3 regions of the Rhizobium sp. WYCCWR 11152 genome follow, and region 2 is predicted to be linked to each of the others. Evidence: predicted binding sites of a transcription regulator. Region 2 holds the regulator's gene; each other region holds the start of a gene.
What was found. Region 2 encodes LexA, which represses DNA repair genes until DNA is damaged. Its sites were predicted from a motif close to TGTTCNNNNTGTGTTCNG; they were not measured.
Positions count from the first base shown of each region.

Region 1: a site for LexA is predicted at 4,571-4,588, ahead of G9X67_RS00335 (ImuA family protein). Genes of this name have one in related genera too.
Region 3: a site for LexA is predicted at 3,483-3,500, ahead of G9X67_RS07580 (putative DNA modification/repair radical SAM protein). Genes of this name have one in related genera too.

Region 1 is NZ_JABFCP010000002.1:33,090-39,083, reverse strand. Features, by position in the region: gene G9X67_RS00365 (hypothetical protein) at 1-43, shown strand, start outside; gene G9X67_RS00360 (SMI1/KNR4 family protein) at 31-435, shown strand; gene G9X67_RS00355 (DMT family transporter) at 623-1,570, opposite strand; gene G9X67_RS00350 (Lrp/AsnC family transcriptional regulator) at 1,656-2,135, shown strand; gene G9X67_RS00345 (SOS response-associated peptidase) at 2,468-3,241, opposite strand; gene ligD (non-homologous end-joining DNA ligase) at 3,305-4,366, opposite strand; gene G9X67_RS00335 (ImuA family protein) at 4,649-5,407, shown strand; gene G9X67_RS00330 (DNA polymerase Y family protein) at 5,322-5,994, shown strand, end outside.
Region 2 is NZ_JABFCP010000008.1:737,912-743,905, reverse strand. Features, by position in the region: gene lpxB (lipid-A-disaccharide synthase) at 1-35, shown strand, start outside; gene gltA (citrate synthase) at 67-1,356, opposite strand; gene G9X67_RS13425 (ComEC/Rec2 family competence protein) at 1,647-4,079, shown strand; gene lexA (transcriptional repressor LexA) at 4,060-4,779, opposite strand; gene G9X67_RS13415 (VOC family protein) at 4,977-5,873, shown strand; gene kdsA (3-deoxy-8-phosphooctulonate synthase) at 5,870-5,994, shown strand, end outside.
Region 3 is NZ_JABFCP010000006.1:331,934-337,927, reverse strand. Features, by position in the region: gene G9X67_RS07600 (ATP-binding protein) at 1-56, opposite strand, end outside; gene G9X67_RS07595 (dicarboxylate/amino acid:cation symporter) at 282-1,616, shown strand; gene G9X67_RS07590 (glycosyltransferase family 4 protein) at 1,690-2,748, opposite strand; gene greA (transcription elongation factor GreA) at 2,776-3,252, opposite strand; gene G9X67_RS07580 (putative DNA modification/repair radical SAM protein) at 3,506-4,738, shown strand; gene G9X67_RS07575 (UdgX family uracil-DNA binding protein) at 4,738-5,994, shown strand, end outside.

The sequences.
Region 1 (5,994 bases), on a different contig from region 2:
CCAGATCGACCTCAAGGAGATGAAGCTCGAATGGGCCTGCTGATGCTGGAGAAATTTGAAGGTGGCTGCCAGTTGCCGGGCGCAAGTCCGGCTGAAATCGCGGCCTGCGAGGCGAAACTGAAGATTATCCTGCCGGCGGAGATCAAGGCCTTCCTTGCCGCCTCCAACGGCTTCAACGGAGAGGTCGGCCAAGGTTATCTGGTCCTGTGGAGTGCGGCGGAACTCTCCGGGGCTGACGGCTACGAGATCTTCGAACTCCGCGACGACCAGCTGCTGATCGGTTCGAATGGCGGCCCGACCGCCTATGGGTTCGTCAAGGGCGACTATATTTCCATCCCCTTCGTCTTTGCCGGAAACTGGCTGAATGAAGTGCGTGTTCTCGGCCGCTCTTTCGAGGAGTTCATCGAGGCGATTGAGCGCGGCGAGGGCTGGTAAGGCCATTTGCCTGGCGGTCCGGGTTGCGGCTAATATTGACTCATGTCGCAAAAGAGCATCCGAGGCGTCACCTTCTGGTATGAGGCACCGACGCCCCATAACTGCCCGCTCTGAGGCGAGTCTCCAAGCCAAGAGAATTTGGAAGGCCGCTGCACATCCCGCCAGTCGCGAGCTAGCGTCGCAGAAGTCAAACTTGTGCGACTGAATTTTGCGACAAACTGGACGGCGCACGCGGCTTGCTGAAAACTGCGATGGCGGAGCAGACGCCGGCGACCTGCATGGTCGCTCCGATCGCCTCGGTGGGAGATGGAAGCCGGCCCTCGAACATGAAACCATAGGCAAGGCCGAAGACCGTTTCGGCAACGATGAGCTGGGCGGCAAGCGCCAGCGGCAGGCGACGGGAGGCGACCGCCCAGCACCAGGTCGCGAACCAGGAGCCGGCCAGTCCCATCACCAGCGCCCATACGACAAAGCGAGTGGCTTCTGAAACGGAAACCGTATCCGCGAGGTCGAACGAGGCCAAGGGCAACAGGAGAAGGCTTCCGATTGCCGCGCCGATGCCTTGCAGTCCTGTCCATTGCAGACCGTTCGGCGCGGTCGCTGACCGCATGACAGCCGCATTCGCTAGCCCGTAGGCAATCCAGATCGCCAGCGCCGCTGAGCTAGCGAGAACGCCGAGCAAAATTGACTCTGTATCCGCAACGTCGGCCGCGCTGACCGTCGCGGCGTTCACGATCGCCACGCCGATCGCGATCAGTGCCAAGGGCAGCGCGAGAGCTTTCCATGGTGCGGAGCGGTCCCTGATGTTGGCGATGATCGCCAGGAACACCGGCATGGTGCCGATGATGACAGGCGGCACGGCAGCACCGGCGAGCTGGACGGCAAAGGCCACGCTGATGAAATACCCGACATACCCTGCGCCGCCGAGTAACAGGCCGATCAGAAGTCTCGAGCGAGCAATGCCGATGGGCCGGAACCGTCGATCAGCCATGAGCATCAGGCAGGCTAGGCCGAAGATGCAATAGCGGGCAATCGTCAAATCCCAGGCCGTGAACGGCGTGACGGCGCGCGGGGCGACGAAGGTGAGGCCCCAAAGGGCGCAGGTGGTGAGGCCAGCGATGATGCCGAGCAGCATGATGTTCTCCTGTGGGAGTAATCATGCAACGCGATCCATCCGATTTATATGGAGTTGCCAGAGCAATTCCTGTAGTTTTCCTGTTATGTCGAAGGCAAAAGCCCCTCAAAACCTTCAAGTTGCGAAATCAACGCTGGACGCGACGGACGCCCAGATTCTTGGTGCGCTCGATTCCGATGCCCGCTTGTCGATGAGCGAGCTTGCCCGCCTTGTCGGCATGTCGGCACCGAGCGTGTCGGAGCGCGTTCGCCGGCTTGAAGCCGGCGGCGTCATCCGAGGCTTCACCGTCGATGTGGACACGCGCGCCATCGGCTACCAGATCAGGGCGATGGTGCGCATCCGGCCGCTCCCCGGCAAACTCCACCTCGTCGAACGGCTCATTCAGGAGCGTCCGGAATTTGTCGAATGCGACAAGATCACCGGCGATGATCCATTCCTTGCTCGTCTGGTAGTCCATACGATCGAGCAGATGGACGACGTCCTCGAAGTGCTCTCAGAACACGCCGTCACCAGCACGGCCGTCATCAAGGGAACGTCCGTCAAACGACGCTTGCCGCCCCTGTAGCAAAAATCAGGATTTCTGCGAATGCCGGGCAGACGTCAGTAATGGTCGAAATAGCACAGGATCGATGTTGCATTGCAGCATGTGCATAGCTGCACTGTGATATGAGCGCTGGCGGTCGGGGCAACCTCTGATACTTTTGGATCAACGAAGCAATGCACCTCCTCCCGCAGAGCTTCGTGATTCAGGCGACCCGTTCCTCCTCCAGGGGCGCTTGGCGGAACAACAGCACTCCTCCTCCCAGCCGTTGTTCAATTTTTTGCAAAAGCCTGCCGCACCTCCTCCCGCGGCAGGCTTTTTCGTTTTTCGATACATTCAAACTCTGAGTTCAGGCGTCAAAGCAGACTGCCCTGTTCCACCGACTCCCCGGATTTGGACACAATCGTGGATCCGTACGGTTCGCGGGACGAGATGATGAGCGCATCATTCGGTAACGGACGGGCCAGCTCCTTGGCCTCTTCCCAAGGCGCCCGCATCCAAGTGTCCGTCTCTTCCTTCGTCAGCAACAGGACCGGCATGGCCTTCTCATGGATCGGCTTCACTAGGTCGTTTGGATTCGTGGTCAAAAACCCATAGAGGTCGTCGGTGGTCAGGCCGTCCCTGACCTTTCGCACACTCTGCCATTGCCGCACATGGAGACCGGCAAAGAACATCAGCGGCTTAGTTTCGTCGCGGGCGAACCAGGCGTTCGGTACGTTGCCGCCTTGCTCTTGACTGGCCGGATCCGGTTCCGCGAAACTGGTGACCGGAACGAGACATCGATTTTCGACGCCAAACCATCGTTTCCAGTGCGGAAAACTCAGCGTGCGCACGTTGGTCGTGCCGCGGTCGGCCTCCATGCGGATCAGTTCCTCGAGATCGAATGCCTTGCCCTTGGCCGCAAGTTTCTCGGCCTTGGCTTTGGCCGCCTTCTCAAGCGCGAAGCGCGGCGAGGGCAATCCCCAGCGCGCATGGACCAGTTGCTTCTTCCCGTCGGCGGTGTTGCGGACGATCGGCCCCATCTGATCGGGGTTCATCTGGTAGGCAGGCATCAGGTTGATCAGGCTTTCGGCATCCTGGGCCCACTTGGCAACCCAATCCTTGTCTTCCATGCGATAAAGATTGCACATTGCAGGCCATCTACTCCGCTTGAGCTCGAATGGCGGACAATCTAGCGGATCACGCCGGTTTCGCTAGTCGAGCCGGAAGACCTCGGCATTGTCCTGCCGTTCTCGCAGGCCTTTGTAGGATGGATGACGTAGTTTCCCGTCCGACGTCCAGGCGCGAAACTCGATCTCGGCGATCAGGGTTGGTTCGACCCAGGCAATTTCGACACTTCCGGAATAGGGTAGGGGCGGCTGCTTTCGCTTCCATCGCAGCGTGTCCAGCATCTTCCGCAACCTGATGATCTCGGCTTGCCTGAAGCCCGTGCCGACGCTTCCGACGTGGACGAGATCGCCATCGCGGTAGGCGGCAAGCACCAACGAGCCGAAGCCGGTAGGGGACGCTGCCGACTTCTCATAGCCAACAATGAAGAAAGCTTCGCTCTGGACGCATTTGACTTTCACCCAATCCCCGGTCCTGCCAGAACGATAGTGCCGATCGAGGTGCTTGCCGACGATGCCTTCCAGGCCGAGGCGGCAGACATGCTCCAAAAGGACATTTGGTTCGCCGTCGAGTGTTTCCGATAGCCTGACGGCGCCGACCTGGTCATTCCTTGGGCCGTTTAATGTGTCCTCGAGAAGGTGTCGGCGCGACCGGTATTCGACATCACGCAGATCGTGGCCATCAAGGTAGATAAGATCGAAAGCGTAAAAGACGGCGTTGGAGGCACGATTACCAGCTTGTTTGCCGGATGCGCCCAGCGATTGCTGCAACAGCCCGAAATCCGGCTGCCCCTCTGCGTCGAGCACAACGGCCTCGCCATCGATGATCATCGTCGCCGGCCCGAGCGCTCGGGCGGCCTCTGCGATTGCCGGAAACCGATGCGTCCAGTCATGGCCGCCACGCGTGAGGATCCGGATCCCCTGCGGTTCGATATGAACAGCGAGCCGATAGCCATCCCATTTCAGCTCCCAGCTCCATTCGTTTCCCTTTGGGGGACGGGACATGAGTTGCGCCAGCGCAGGCTCGACACGCTCAGGCATGGGATCGAACAGCAGCTGCGGTTGGGCTGGATTGCGCTTGCCTCGCGGCCGGGAACGGATCGGGGCCTCGCTGCGAAGGAGGGGTTTTGATCTCGGAGGCTTCTTCATCGCCCCAGTTCAGCAGAAAAATCTTAAAGACACTGTGACGATGCCGACTTGTGCCCGCAATTCACACAAAGGGATTAGCGCTCGCAAACGCTCGGAAAAAAATCCGCCGCCCGCTATTGGGCTGATTCCCATAGGTATTCTGCTGATTTCTAATGTTCAGGATAATATTCCCATCCCTCCGGTTGCTTGACTCTTCGGGTCCTTCGGAACAGATACAGAACATCTGCATTTGAACGACATGAAGTCGAAACTCCAACACGGCCTTCAAGGGACGCGTGAATGATGACTGCTGCCCGCAACCGGGTAATTACCGATCTACGAGACCGCATCGCCTCCCTCGAGGGCGGTTCGACGAGGAAGGTTGGCTGCCTTGCTTTTGGGGTTTCCGAAATAGACGCGGTGCTTCCGGGCGGCGGGCTCGCCTATGGCGCCCTACACGAATTCGCCGGTGGCGGGTCCGGAACGGTCGATGGTGCTGCCGCTGCCCTCTGCGTGGCGGGGATCGCGGCGCGCACGAAGGGACAGATCCTTTGGTGCATGACGCGTCCGGACCTGTTTTTCCCGGCGCTGGCTTTGGCGGGTCTTCATCCCGATCGCGTGGTCTTTGCCGAAGCCGATAAGGAAGAAGATGTCCTGGCGACAATGGAGGAAGGTCTTGGTTACGGTGGCCTGGGCGCCGTGGTCGGTGAACTCGTCCGTCTTCCCATGACCGCCTCGCGCCGGCTTCAGCTTGCGGCTGAGAAGACCGGAACGATTGGGCTGGTCGTGCGGCGATGGCGGCGGCAGACGGAGGCATCGGATTTCGGCCAGCCGACGGCGTCAACATCAAGGTGGCGCGTCAGCGTACTGCCATCGGAAGAACTGCCGGTTCCAGGCGTCGGCCGGCCGCGATGGCTCCTAGAACTGATGAGAGTGAAGGCGGGTGAGTGCGCAGAGTTTATCGTAGGAGCGTGCGATGCCACGGGTCGTATCCATTTATCTTCCGGATCTGGCGATCGACAGGATCAGACGAGCCGACGGCGCGGGAATGCTGGCCGCTGAGCGGCCGCTTGTCGTCGTCGCGAAGAGTGGTTCCAAACGCTGGATCGCGGCGGCTGATGAAACAGCCCGATCGGCGGGCCTTCATATTGGCATGCCGGCTGCCAAGGCGCAGGCCATCGTGCAGGGCCTACAGATGGTCGACGCCGATCCGATCGCAGACGGTGCGGCCCTCGAACGCCTGACGCTCTGGGCGTTGACGCACTACACGCCGATTGTCGCAATGGATGCGCCCGACGGCATCGTCATGGACACCGAAGGCGCCGATCATCTCCAGGGCGGCGAGGACCTGATGCTATCCGGCATCGTCAATCGCTTCCGTGCTAAGGGGTTGACCGCGCGGGTTGCTATTGCCGACAGCTGGGGTGCGGCGCATGCGCTGGCACGGGTGAGCCCGCGCGATACTGTGATCGCTGCGCGGGGCGAGACGTCACGTTTCGTCGAGCGGCTGCCGGTATCATCATTACGATTGCCCGCGGAAACTATCGTAGGCCTGCGGACCCTCGGGTTTCAGACGATCGGCGAGCTTTCGGCCACACCGCGCGCGCCGCTTGCCCTTCGCTTCGGTCCTGAAATCGGCCGTCGTCTCG
Region 2 (5,994 bases):
ACGTGCTGAAAAAGAAAAAACCCGGTCGTTTCTGACCGGGTTTTCTTTTGGGTTCTTTGGAAGCGATCAGCGCTTCGAAACCGGGATGTAATCGCGCTTCGGTTCGCCGACATAGAGCTGGCGCGGACGGCCGATGCGCTGTTCCGGATCCTCGATCATCTCGTTCCACTGCGCGATCCAGCCGACGGTGCGGGCAAGCGCGAAGAGCACGGTGAACATGGTCGTGGGGAAGCCCAGCGCCTTCAGCGTGATGCCGGAATAGAAGTCGATGTTCGGATAGAGCTTCTTCTCGATGAAATATTCGTCGGTGAGCGCGATACGCTCCAGCTCCATCGCCACTTCGAGCAACGGATCGTCCTTGATGCCGAGTTCGCCGAGCACTTCATGCGTCGTCTTCTGCATGATCTTGGCGCGCGGATCGTAGTTCTTGTAGACGCGGTGACCGAAGCCCATCAGGCGGAACGGATCGTTCTTGTCCTTGGCGCGGGCGACATATTCCGGAATACGATCGACCGTGCCGATTTCGTTCAGCATGTTGAGCGCCGCTTCGTTGGCGCCGCCATGCGCAGGCCCCCAGAGGCAGGCGATGCCGGCGGCGATGCAGGCGAACGGGTTGGCGCCCGACGAACCGGCGAGACGGACGGTCGAGGTCGAGGCGTTCTGCTCATGATCGGCATGCAGGATGAAGATGCGGTCCATGGCGCGGGCAAGCACCGGATTGACCACATATTCCTCGCAAGGCACGGCAAAGCACATGCGCAGGAAGTTCGAGGCGTAGTCGAGGTCGTTCTTCGGATAAACGAAGGGCTGGCCGATATGGTATTTGTAGGCCATGGCGGCAAGCGTCGGCATCTTGGCGATCATGCGCAGGCTGGCGACCATGCGCTGGTGCGGATCGGTGATGTCGGTGGAGTCGTGATAGAAGGCCGACAGCGCGCCGACGCAGCCGCACATGACGGCCATCGGATGCGCATCGCGGCGGAAGCCGGTGAAGAAGCGGCTCATCTGCTCGTGCACCATGGTGTGGTGCGTGACGCGGTAATCGAAATCCTTCTTCTGCACGGTGGTCGGCAGTTCGCCGTAAAGCAGGAGGTAGCAGACTTCGAGGAAGTCGCCGTGCTCGGCGAGCTGCTCGATCGGATAGCCGCGATGCAGCAGGACACCTTCGTCGCCGTCGATGTAGGTGATTTTCGATTCACAGGATGCGGTCGATGTAAAACCCGGATCGTAGGTGAAGGAAGCCGTGTTCTTGTAGAGGGCACCGATATCGATGACGCTCGGGCCGATCGTGCCGCTTTTGACAGCAAGGTCGACAGACTTGTCACCGATTTTTATTGTAGCGCTTTGATCCGTCATGCTGATCCTCCGAAATGGCGGTGGCGCCATAAAAGCGCCATAGGGGTTAAGCGTCCTCACCGATAGCTATATGATCGCGAAGCTAATGCCAAGTTACCGTGATGGCATTTTGTGCATTGCGGTATCACCTTTTAGGCACTGCAGCGATGAGCCGCACGCATATCGGAAGCTGATGATTCGACTGGTCTTTTGGCGCTCGCGATTTTCCCTCATATTTCAATCGATTATTCTTGCCGGATTTGATTGGAGGTTGCATTCTGGCCGCCTTCGCAGCCGGGCTTGGGCGGTTCATGCAGGAGTTGACGACAGTCGAATTGCGGCCGGAAGCAGGCGAAGGCCTTGCCGACTCCTCCAGTTTTTCACCACCTGTCGTGGTGACGCGACCGACACGGACGCAGTCGGCGACACCATTGCGCCACCGGCTGCCGGCCGCAGCCTCGCAAGTGCTGCGTGCCGGCATGCGCATGCTGGGCGAAGAGGCGGACCATGGCCGCCTGCTGCTGTTTTCGCCGGTCTTCCTCGGCGCTGGGTCAGCCGTCTGGTTTCTCGCGGCATCGGATTTTCCCCTCGTTGCATCACTGCTCTGCCTGTCGGCGGTGACAGTGGCGGTTCTCATCGCCAGCCGCAGCCGGGCGGCAGTGCGGGCAACGCTGCTGGCGCTCTCGCTCGTGGTCTGCGGCATGGTCACGGCGCAGTTCGAGAGCCGGCGGGCTTCGACCGTGATCCTCGATTCATCAGTGACGACCACGGTGACCGGCCGTGTCGAGCGGCGCGAAGGCGATGGTCGCGGGCGGTGGCGCTACATTCTTGCGGTCACCGGCACTAAGGCACCGGAGCTGAAGCGGCGGCCGGAACGCATCACCGCCATCGCCCGCGGCGCGGACGCGGCCTTCGAGATCGGCGATATCATTACCGGCAGGGCGCGGCTGACGCCGCCGGCAGGTCCGGCACTTCCCGAACTCAACGACTTCTCCTTCGGTGCCTATTTCGATGGCATCGGCGCCAACGGCTTCTTCTACGGTGCACCGACGAAGGTCGATGCGCAGGCTGGTCCCCAGGCTGCCAGATCGACGGCTGAAACGCTGCTCGAAGGGCTCTACCGGCTGCGCAGCGGCATTGGTGACCGCATAAGGTCGATCCTGCCCGGCGACACCGGCGCTTTCGCCGCTGCTCTGGTGACGGACGAGCGGCGTGCCATCTCGAATGAAACGACGGAGGCGCTGCGCCAGTCCGGTCTGGCTCATATCATCGCCATCTCCGGCCTCAACATGGCGCTGTCGGCCGGCATCTTCTTCGTCGGCTTCCGGATGCTGCTCAGCCTCTTTCCCGGCATTGCTGAGGCCTACCCGACGAAGAAGATCGCTGCCGCCGGCGCGCTCATCGCTGTCACCGCCTATTTCCTGATTTCGGGCTTTGCGGTCTCTGCCGAACGCGCCTTCATCATGATGGCCATCATGTTGGTTGCCGTCTTCTTCGACCGGCCGTCGATCAGCCTGCGCAATGTCGCTCTCTCCGCGCTCGTCATCATCGTCATTTCGCCGTCCGAGGTTTTGGGTCCGAGCTTCCAGATGTCTTTTGCAGCGACATTGGCGCTGGTCTCGGGCTATCAGCTGTGGAAGGACCGGCGCGTCCGCGAAAACGCCTTCCTGAAGCTGCCGATCATCAGGCCATTCGTTACGGTTGCGGGCTTCTTCGGCGGCATCTTCCTGACCTCGCTGATCGGCGGTTTTTCCACCGCGCTGTTTTCGATCGAGCATTTTCATCGCCTGACCGCCTACGGCCTGCCGGCAAACCTCGCGACAATGCCGATCATCTCCTTCATCATCATGCCGGCCGGCCTGCTGGCGATGCTGCTCATGCCTTTCGGCCTGGACGTTTTGCCTTGGAAGGTGGTGGGATTCGGCCTCGATCTGGTGATCGCGGTCGCAAAGACGGTGTCCGGCTGGGATGGCAATATAGACGTCGGCCGCTTGCCCGCCTGGTATTTCGCCGTCGCCGTGGCAGGCTTTCTGCTGCTGACGCTGCTCCGCACCCGGTTGCGCCATGTCGGCACATCGATCATCGCGGTCGCAACGCTCATCCTGCTGCTTCTGCCGGGTCCCCGTCCGCCGGATTTGGTGATTTCGGAGGATGGCAGTCTCGTCGCAATCGTCGAGGCGGCGGCCATGGCGTCCAACCGTGAAAGACCGCCGGATTTCATCTTCGACCAGTGGCAGAGAGCGCTGGTCCTGCCGAGGCATGATCCGCCGAAGATGCTGGATGGTCCTGCTATCCCGCCGGTAGGAGAAGACCGCCGCGTCAGGCTTTCCCGCGATCAGCAGAACGAAGCAAGGACCGCGATGCGGGCGGCCACAGCGGGCGGTGACGCAAACCGCTTTTCCTGCGTCAAGAAGGCCTGGTGCACATCAAGGCTCGCCAATGGTCAGGTGGTTGCTGTCATCGACAATGCCGCCTATCTCGGTCCGGCATGCGACGCGGCCGATATCGTCGTGACCTCGGTCCGCCTTCGCTTCAACAGCTGCCGCTCGGGTGCGACGCTCTTCACCGGTGAGACGCTGCGCAGGACCGGATCCATCGAGTTGCGCTTCACGGACGCCGGCCTGGAGGTCGCAACCGCATTCGATGCATTGTCGCGGCCATGGATGCGCCATCGCGCCTATGACTGGCGCAGCAACAGCTTTACCGAATCGAGCCTAGCCAATGTCAGTGATAGCGGCGAATGAGGCCGACGAGTTTACCCTGAACCTTGACACGGTCCGGCCCGAAAATCCGGGTCTCGTAAGCCGGGTTGGCGGCCTCCAGCGCGATCGAGGCGCCCTTGCGGCGGAAGCGCTTCAGTGTCGCTTCCTCGTCGTCGACGAGAGCAACGACGATGTCGCCAGGACTTGCAGTGCTGCCGTTGCGGATGATCACGGTGTCGCCGTCGAAGATGCCGGCGTCGATCATCGAATCGCCCTTGACCTCCAGCGCATAATGTTCACCGGAACCGAGCATGTCGGCCGGAACGACGATGTCGTGGGTGTTGTTCTGGATCGCCGAGATCGGCACACCGGCAGCGATTCGGCCCATGACCGGCACGGAGACCGAGTTGCCGTTGTCGGCGACGGGTTTTGCGGGAGCGGGGGCGGCGACCGGCTGAGGTTTGCCGAGGCTGCCCTCGATGACGCTCGGCGAAAAGCCGCGCCGGGGCTGGATGCTGGGGCTGTAGGCCTCCGGAAGCTTGATGACCTCGAGCGCACGGGCGCGGTTCGGTAGGCGGCGAATGAAGCCACGCTCCTCCAGCGCCGTAATCAGCCGGTGAATCCCGGACTTGGAAGCGAGATCCAGGGCATCCTTCATTTCGTCGAAAGATGGCGGAACGCCGGATTCCTTCATGCGCTCATGAATGAAAAGGAGAAGCTCCTGTTGTTTGCGCGTGAGCATCGACGTTGTGACCTCGTGATTGAAACAAATCCAGAACATACACTATATGTTCCATATGTGTTCCGCAAGTAGCTAAATTTCCGTAAAACTTGGCGCCAACTCGTTGAGATTATTATTTTCATTCGCCGGATTGGCACACAAGTCTTGCCTTGGGCGGCACTCTCACACATCTCTGCCGTGTTAGGAGAGGGGATATCATGAACGAGCACTCCGCCAAACCGCACCCGCTGGATCATGTCGTGCTGCCGGTCGTCAATATCGATCTGGCGCGCGAGAGGCTCGGCAAGCTCGGCTTCACCGTTGCCGCCGATGCGCGCCATCCCTTCGGAACGGAGAATGCCTGCGTCTTCTTTGCCGACAAGACTTATCTGGAGCCGCTCGGGATTGCGAGCGTCGAGGAGAGCGAGGCATCAGCGCGGCAAGGCAATGTCTTCACCGCCCGCAACCAGGCCTTCCGCTTCCGCTGCGGCGAGGAGGGGCTTTCGGGGCTGGCTTTCGGCAGCAAGGATGCCGGCATCGATCATCAGAATTTCGTCGGCAACGGATCGAGCGCCGGCGAGATGCTGGAGTTCACCCGGCCGATGACGATGCCGGACGGTTCCGAGGCGATTGCCGGCTTCAAGCTGGCTTTTGCCGGCGACCTGCGCGCGCCGGATCTCCTGCTTTTCAGCGTCGAGCGCGTCAATCCGCTGCCGGCCGACCGCGCCGCGCTGGAGGCGCATGCCAATGGTGTCACCGGCATAGTCGAGATCGCGCTTTGCACGCCGGAGCCGGCCGCCTTCGCTGCCTTCGTCAGCCTTGCGGTGGCGCAATCGGCAGTCGAGAAGACCGGGTTCGGCGTCAATATCGCAGCATCGAATGCGAAAATCAGCCTGATGACGCCGGAAGGGCTGGAGGCCTATTTCGACATCGCCGGCTCATCCGCCGATCGCGGCCTGCGCGGCCGGGCAATCCTCTTCACTGTCGCCGATCTTGCCGTGACAGAAGCGCATTTGGCTGCTAACGGGGTGACCTACACGCGCAAGAACAATCGCATTCTGGTGAAGCCCGCGCCCGGGCAGGGCACGCTCTTCGCCTTCGAGGAAACACGATGAGCACTGATACGAATTCCGAAGTCAGGATCGGCGAAGGCCAAGGCCAGGTCACTTTTTCCAATACCGGCCGCCTGTCGCTGATTGCCGGTCCCTGCCAGATGGAGAGCCGCGACCACGCCTT
Region 3 (5,994 bases), on a different contig from region 2:
TGCACGGGTAGGGGAGGCCACAATTTCTGCGACACGGACATGGCGGATTTGTGCATTTTTCTGCACGAGACGCAAATGGATTTGTGCGGATTTCCGCATTACTTAATGATCCGTCAGCAGCAAAATAAATTTTTCATTAATAAATTCAACTTGTTGGCTAGTCGGCGCAAAACTGGCACGGCGATTGCGAAGAATGGGGCAACAACGGCTGAGCTGTTGGACTTGAAGCGAACGGCTCGGGAGGCCGGAGTTCGTTCCGGACGAGCCATTAGGAGGACATCATGATCGCAGCACCACTCGATGCAATCGCAGGCAGCAAGGGCAAGAAGCCCTTTTATAGCCATCTTTACGTTCAGGTTCTCGCGGCTATCGCTGCGGGTATCCTTCTCGGCCATTTCTATCCTGAATTCGGCACCCAGCTGAAGCCGCTCGGCGATGCCTTCATCAAGCTCGTCAAGATGATCATCGCGCCGGTCATCTTTCTGACGGTTGCGACCGGCATTGCCGGCATGAGCGACCTGCAGAAGGTCGGCCGCGTCGCCGGCAAGGCGATGCTCTACTTCCTGACATTCTCGACATTGGCGCTCATCATCGGCCTGATCGTCGCCAATGTCGTCCAGCCCGGCGCCGGCATGAACATCGATCCGGCCTCGCTGGATCCGGCCGCCGTCGCCGGCTACGCCGCAAAGGCGCATGAGCAAAGCATCGTCGGTTTCCTGACCAACATCATCCCGACGACGATCGTCGGCGCTTTCGCCGATGGTGACATTCTGCAGGTGCTATTCTTCTCGGTGCTCTTCGGCATCGCGCTCGCCATGGTCGGCGAAAAGAGCGAACCGGTCGTCAACTTCCTCAATGCCCTGACGGCGCCCGTGTTCAAGCTCGTCGCCATCCTTATGAAGGCTGCCCCGATCGGCGCCTTCGGCGCCATGGCATTCACCATCGGCAAGTACGGCGTCGGATCGATCGCCAACCTCGCCATGCTGATCGGCACCTTCTACATCACCTCTCTGCTCTTCGTCCTCGTCGTTCTCGGCGCTGTCGCCCGCTACAACGGCTTCTCGATTGTGGCGCTGCTGCGCTACATCAAGGAAGAACTGCTGCTGGTCCTCGGCACCTCGTCTTCGGAGGCTGCCCTTCCGGGACTGATGAACAAGATGGAAAAGGCCGGCTGCAAGCGCTCGGTCGTCGGCCTCGTCATCCCCACGGGCTATTCCTTCAATCTCGACGGCACCAACATCTACATGACGCTGGCTGCCTTGTTCATTGCTCAGGCAACCGGCATCCATCTCTCCTGGGGTGATCAGATCCTGTTGCTGCTAGTGGCGATGCTGAGCTCGAAGGGTGCCGCAGGCATCACCGGCGCCGGCTTCATCACGCTTGCCGCGACGCTCTCCGTCGTGCCCTCCGTACCGGTCGCCGGCATGGCGCTCATCCTCGGCATCGACCGATTCATGTCGGAATGCCGGGCGCTGACCAACCTCGTCGGCAATGCGGTTGCGACGATCGTCGTGGCACGTTGGGAAAACGAGCTGGATACGGTGCAGCTCGCCGCCGCACTGGGCGGCCAGGCCGGGGAGAGTGCTCCCGCTGCCGGGCTGCAGCCGGCTGAATAACTGACCGAACTGTCCGCAGTCCTAAAATTCTCTCAACGGCCCGTCATCCAGCGGGCCGTTTCTCTTTTCTGCCTCAGCTGCGATTGTCGCCGAAAAGGCTGTTGTAAATGGCGCCGATCGCGCTCGCTTCTTTCTCCAGCGCGAAATTCGCCCTGACATGCCGCAGCGCATTCTCGCCATGCGCGATCGCCAGCGCGGGATCTGCGATATAGGGCGCGATTGCCCGCGTCAGCGCCTCGACATCGCCGGCGGCGACGACCGAGCCCGTCTCGCCCGTGACGATGAGCTCGGCATAGGCGCCGGCGTCCGATGCCACCACCGCAGTGCGCGAGGCCATGGCTTCGAGCGGCGTCAGGCCGAAACCCTCGTTGCGGGAAGGGGCGACGTAAAGCGTCAGGCGGCGATACCAGACCTTGATGTCAGGCACTTCGCCGAGGAAGAGGATACGGTCGCTGAGCCCGGCGGCCGCGACATCCGCCTTGAGTTTGTCGCCAAATGCCGTGTGTTCGGTCGTCACCCGGCCGGAGACGACCGCCGTCCAGTCGGGGTGCTGCGGCAGCAGTTCGATCATCGCCTGGACGAAAAGATCGGTGCCCTTCTGATGGCGCACGCGGCCGAAGCAGCCGATGAGATGGCGGCCCGGCAGGCTGGTGGCGGCGATGCCGTCCTCCGCCGTTTCCGGCGGATGGAACAGAGCAAGGTCGACGCCGTGCTGGATGACCGTGTGCGGCACCTCGAGGAACGAGCCGGATCGATCGCTAGTCGCGATGACGGCGTCCATGCGACGGATCAGCCATTTCGTATAGGCGGTGTGCCGGCGTTGCGCGGCCGAGGTGAAGAGAAGCTTCAGCGGCATGCGCAACAGATGGCGCAGCAGGATGCCGACCGCCATCTCGTTGTTGCGGCGAGCGTGCCAGACGCGCTGGCGCCGGCGCGCCGGCGGGCGCCAGAGGCCGAGGAGCTGCCGCCCCTTAAGTTTCGGCAGGTCCTCCGGCAGGCCGGGCCCGAGTGTCGCGATCTTGATGCCGAGCCGGATCTGGCATGGGATGAGCTGGACGATAGTCGACGTGACGCCGGAGAGCCGGCGCTTGAAATTGGGCGCAATGATCTCGACGTCACGGATATCGGGCAAGGGAGGGGTCTCGCGGCTGGCGGGCGATCAGCCCCAGGAAACCTGGAGGATTTCGTAGGCCTTGGAGCCGCCCGGCGCATTGACCTCGATGGAATCTCCGACTTCCTTGCCGATCAGAGCACGGGCGATCGGCGAGGAGATGGAGATGCGGCCGGCCTTGACGTCGGCTTCCTGGTCGCCGACGATCTGGTAGGTCTTTTCTTCATCGGTGTCCTCGTCGATGAGTTTCACCTTGGCGCCGAACTTGATCTTGTCGCCCGACATCTTGGTGAGGTCGATGACCTCGGCGCGCGCTGTCAGGTCTTCCAGCTCGCTGATGCGGCCTTCGTTGTGACTCTGGGCTTCCTTGGCGGCGTGGTATTCGGCGTTTTCGGAAAGGTCGCCATGGGCACGGGCTTCGGCGATCGCCTCGATGATTCGAGGGCGCTCCTCCTGCTGACGCCAGCGCAGCTCTTCCTGCAGCTTGACGAAACCGCCCGGTGTCATCGGTACCTTTTCAACCATTTTTCTGTCCTTCAATCCTCGTATCCGCACAATTAGCGGCGAACACAAAAGAAAACAGGTCCCGAAGGGGAGCTTCGGAACCGTGCCACAATCTTAGTCGGACGCTTATAGCAGATCGCCAAGGCCGATTTCCAGAAAATTCGCATAAAAGAAACGCGGCCCGCCCCGATATCAGGTGGTGCGACTTGAAAATGGGCAGAAATCGGATCGTCCCGATTGACTCTGCATGCCGGAACATATAGTGAACATACTAATGAAGAAGTCGCTAACAGAACGCTTGGCCATCCTTTCCGATGCCGCGAAATATGATGCTTCCTGCGCTTCCAGTGGAACGGTGAAGCGTGATTCTCGGGCTAGTGGCGGGCTCGGTTCGACCGAGGGATCCGGTATCTGTCATGCCTATGCTCCGGACGGGCGGTGCATTTCGCTTCTGAAAATACTGCTGACCAATTTCTGCATCTACGATTGCGCCTATTGCGTCAATCGCTCGTCGAGCAATGTCGAACGGGCGCGCTTTACGCCCGAGGAGGTCATCTGGCTGACGCTGGAATTCTATCGCCGCAACTATATCGAAGGCCTGTTCCTTTCCTCCGGCATTATTCGTTCGTCAGATTACACGATGGAAGAGATGGTCCGCATCGTCCGCGAACTGCGTGTGACCCACAATTTCCGCGGATATATCCATCTGAAATCGATCCCCGAGGCGTCGCCGCGTCTGATCGAGGAGGCGGGGCTTCATGCAGACAGGCTGTCGCTCAATATCGAGTTGCCGACGGATAACGGCATCACCCGCTTTGCGCCGGAAAAGAAGCCTGCCAATATCCGGCGATCGATGGGGGATCTGCGGCTGAAGATTGAGGCCGCCGGCGAACCGACGCTGCAGACGAAGAAGCGTCAGCGTTTCGTGCCGGCCGGCCAGAGCACACAGATGATCGTCGGCGCCGATGGCGCGAACGATGCGACGATCCTTGCGACCAGCGGCCGGCTTTATAGCAGCTACGGGCTGAAGCGCGTCTACTATTCCGCCTTCAGCCCGATCCCGGACTCGTCGAAAAACCTGCCGCTGATCAAGCCGCCGCTGATGCGGGAACACCGGCTCTATCAGGCCGACTGGCTCTATCGATTCTACGGTTTCGGCATTGACGAGATCACCGCGAACCAGGCGGATGGCATGCTCGATCTCAGCCTCGACCCCAAACTTGCCTGGGCGCTCGCCAACCGGGCCGAATTCCCCGTCGATATCAACAAGGCCGAGCGTGAACGGTTGCTGCGTGTGCCCGGCCTCGGCACCAAGACAGTCAAAGCGATCGTTTCGGCCCGTCGTTTTCGCCGCCTTCGGTTGGACGATCTTTCGCGGCTCGGCATTTCGATCAAGAAGGTTCAGTCCTTCATCTCGGCGGAAGGCTGGTCGCCGCGCCGTTTGATCGAGCGCCCCGACCTTCGCGCCATGTTCGAACCGCAGCCCGAACAATTGTCGTTGCTGTGATGCGCCGGGTCGTGCTTGCAGGACGCGGGGAGCTTGCCGAATGGCGTGACGCCGCGCGCGCTTTCGCGGTCGCCGGCATCCTGCCGGAAGAGATCGATTGGCGCGAAAAAAGCGAGGAGGCGGACCTTGCGTTTCAACGCGACGCCATGCCGCCGGCGCCTATCATGGCACGCAAGCCGATGACGGTGCCGCCCGCCTTCATCGATCTCGCGGAGACAGTTCTCTGCCATTCCGACGCGGCGCGTTTTTCCCTGCTTTACCGTCTGCTCTGGCGGCTGCAACTGGACCGCCAACTGCTTGAAGTGGCTTCCGACGAGGACGTCGCCCGTGCCAGGCTGATGGCGAAAAACGTTCGGCGCGACGCGCACAAGATGACGGCCTTCGTTCGCTTCAAGGAGGTTGGCGCGGTGTCGGTGGGCCGTCGAAAATTCCTCGCCTGGTTCGAGCCGGATCACCATATCGTCAGGCGCACAGCGCCCTTCTTTCAACGGCGCTTCACCGACATGGACTGGCTGATCGCGACGCCCAAGGGATCGGCCGCCTGGGACGGCGAGCGGCTGACGATGAGCGACGAACCGTGTGAAAAACCCAATCTCACCGATGCTACCGACGAACTTTGGCGCACCTACTACGCCAGCATTTTCAATCCGGCGCGGTTGAAGCTGAAGGCGATGCAGGCGGAGATGCCGAAAAAATACTGGAAGAACCTGCCGGAAGCCGATCTCATCCCTGGGCTGATCGCATCGGCGGAGAGCCAGGTGCGGGCCATGGCTGCACGGGAGGCGACCCAGTCGTTGCCCTTTCACGATCGCCTGCAGGAAGCCGCGCGCAGCATTCCGGCCGAGCCCGAAGCGCCGGCGGGCACGCTGGAAGCACTGCGCGCGGAAGCTGCCGCCTGCACCCGCTGTCCGCTTCATGCGAAGGCCACGCAAACCGTATTCGGGGAGGGGCCACGCGATGCCGAGGTGATGTTCGTTGGCGAGCAGCCGGGCGACCAGGAGGATATTGCCGGGCGCCCCTTCGTCGGTCCGGCCGGCAGGCTGCTGGATCAGGTGATCACTGAAGCGGGCATTGATCGCTCAACGCTTTACGTCACCAATGCCGTCAAGCATTTCAAATATGAGCCGCGCGGCAAGCGTCGCATCCATCAGAAGCCCAATATGGGCGAGGTGAAGCATTGCCGCTGGTGGCTCAATCTGGAGATGGCACTGATCAAGCCGAAGCTCATCGTTGCGATGGGGGCGACGGCGCTCGCG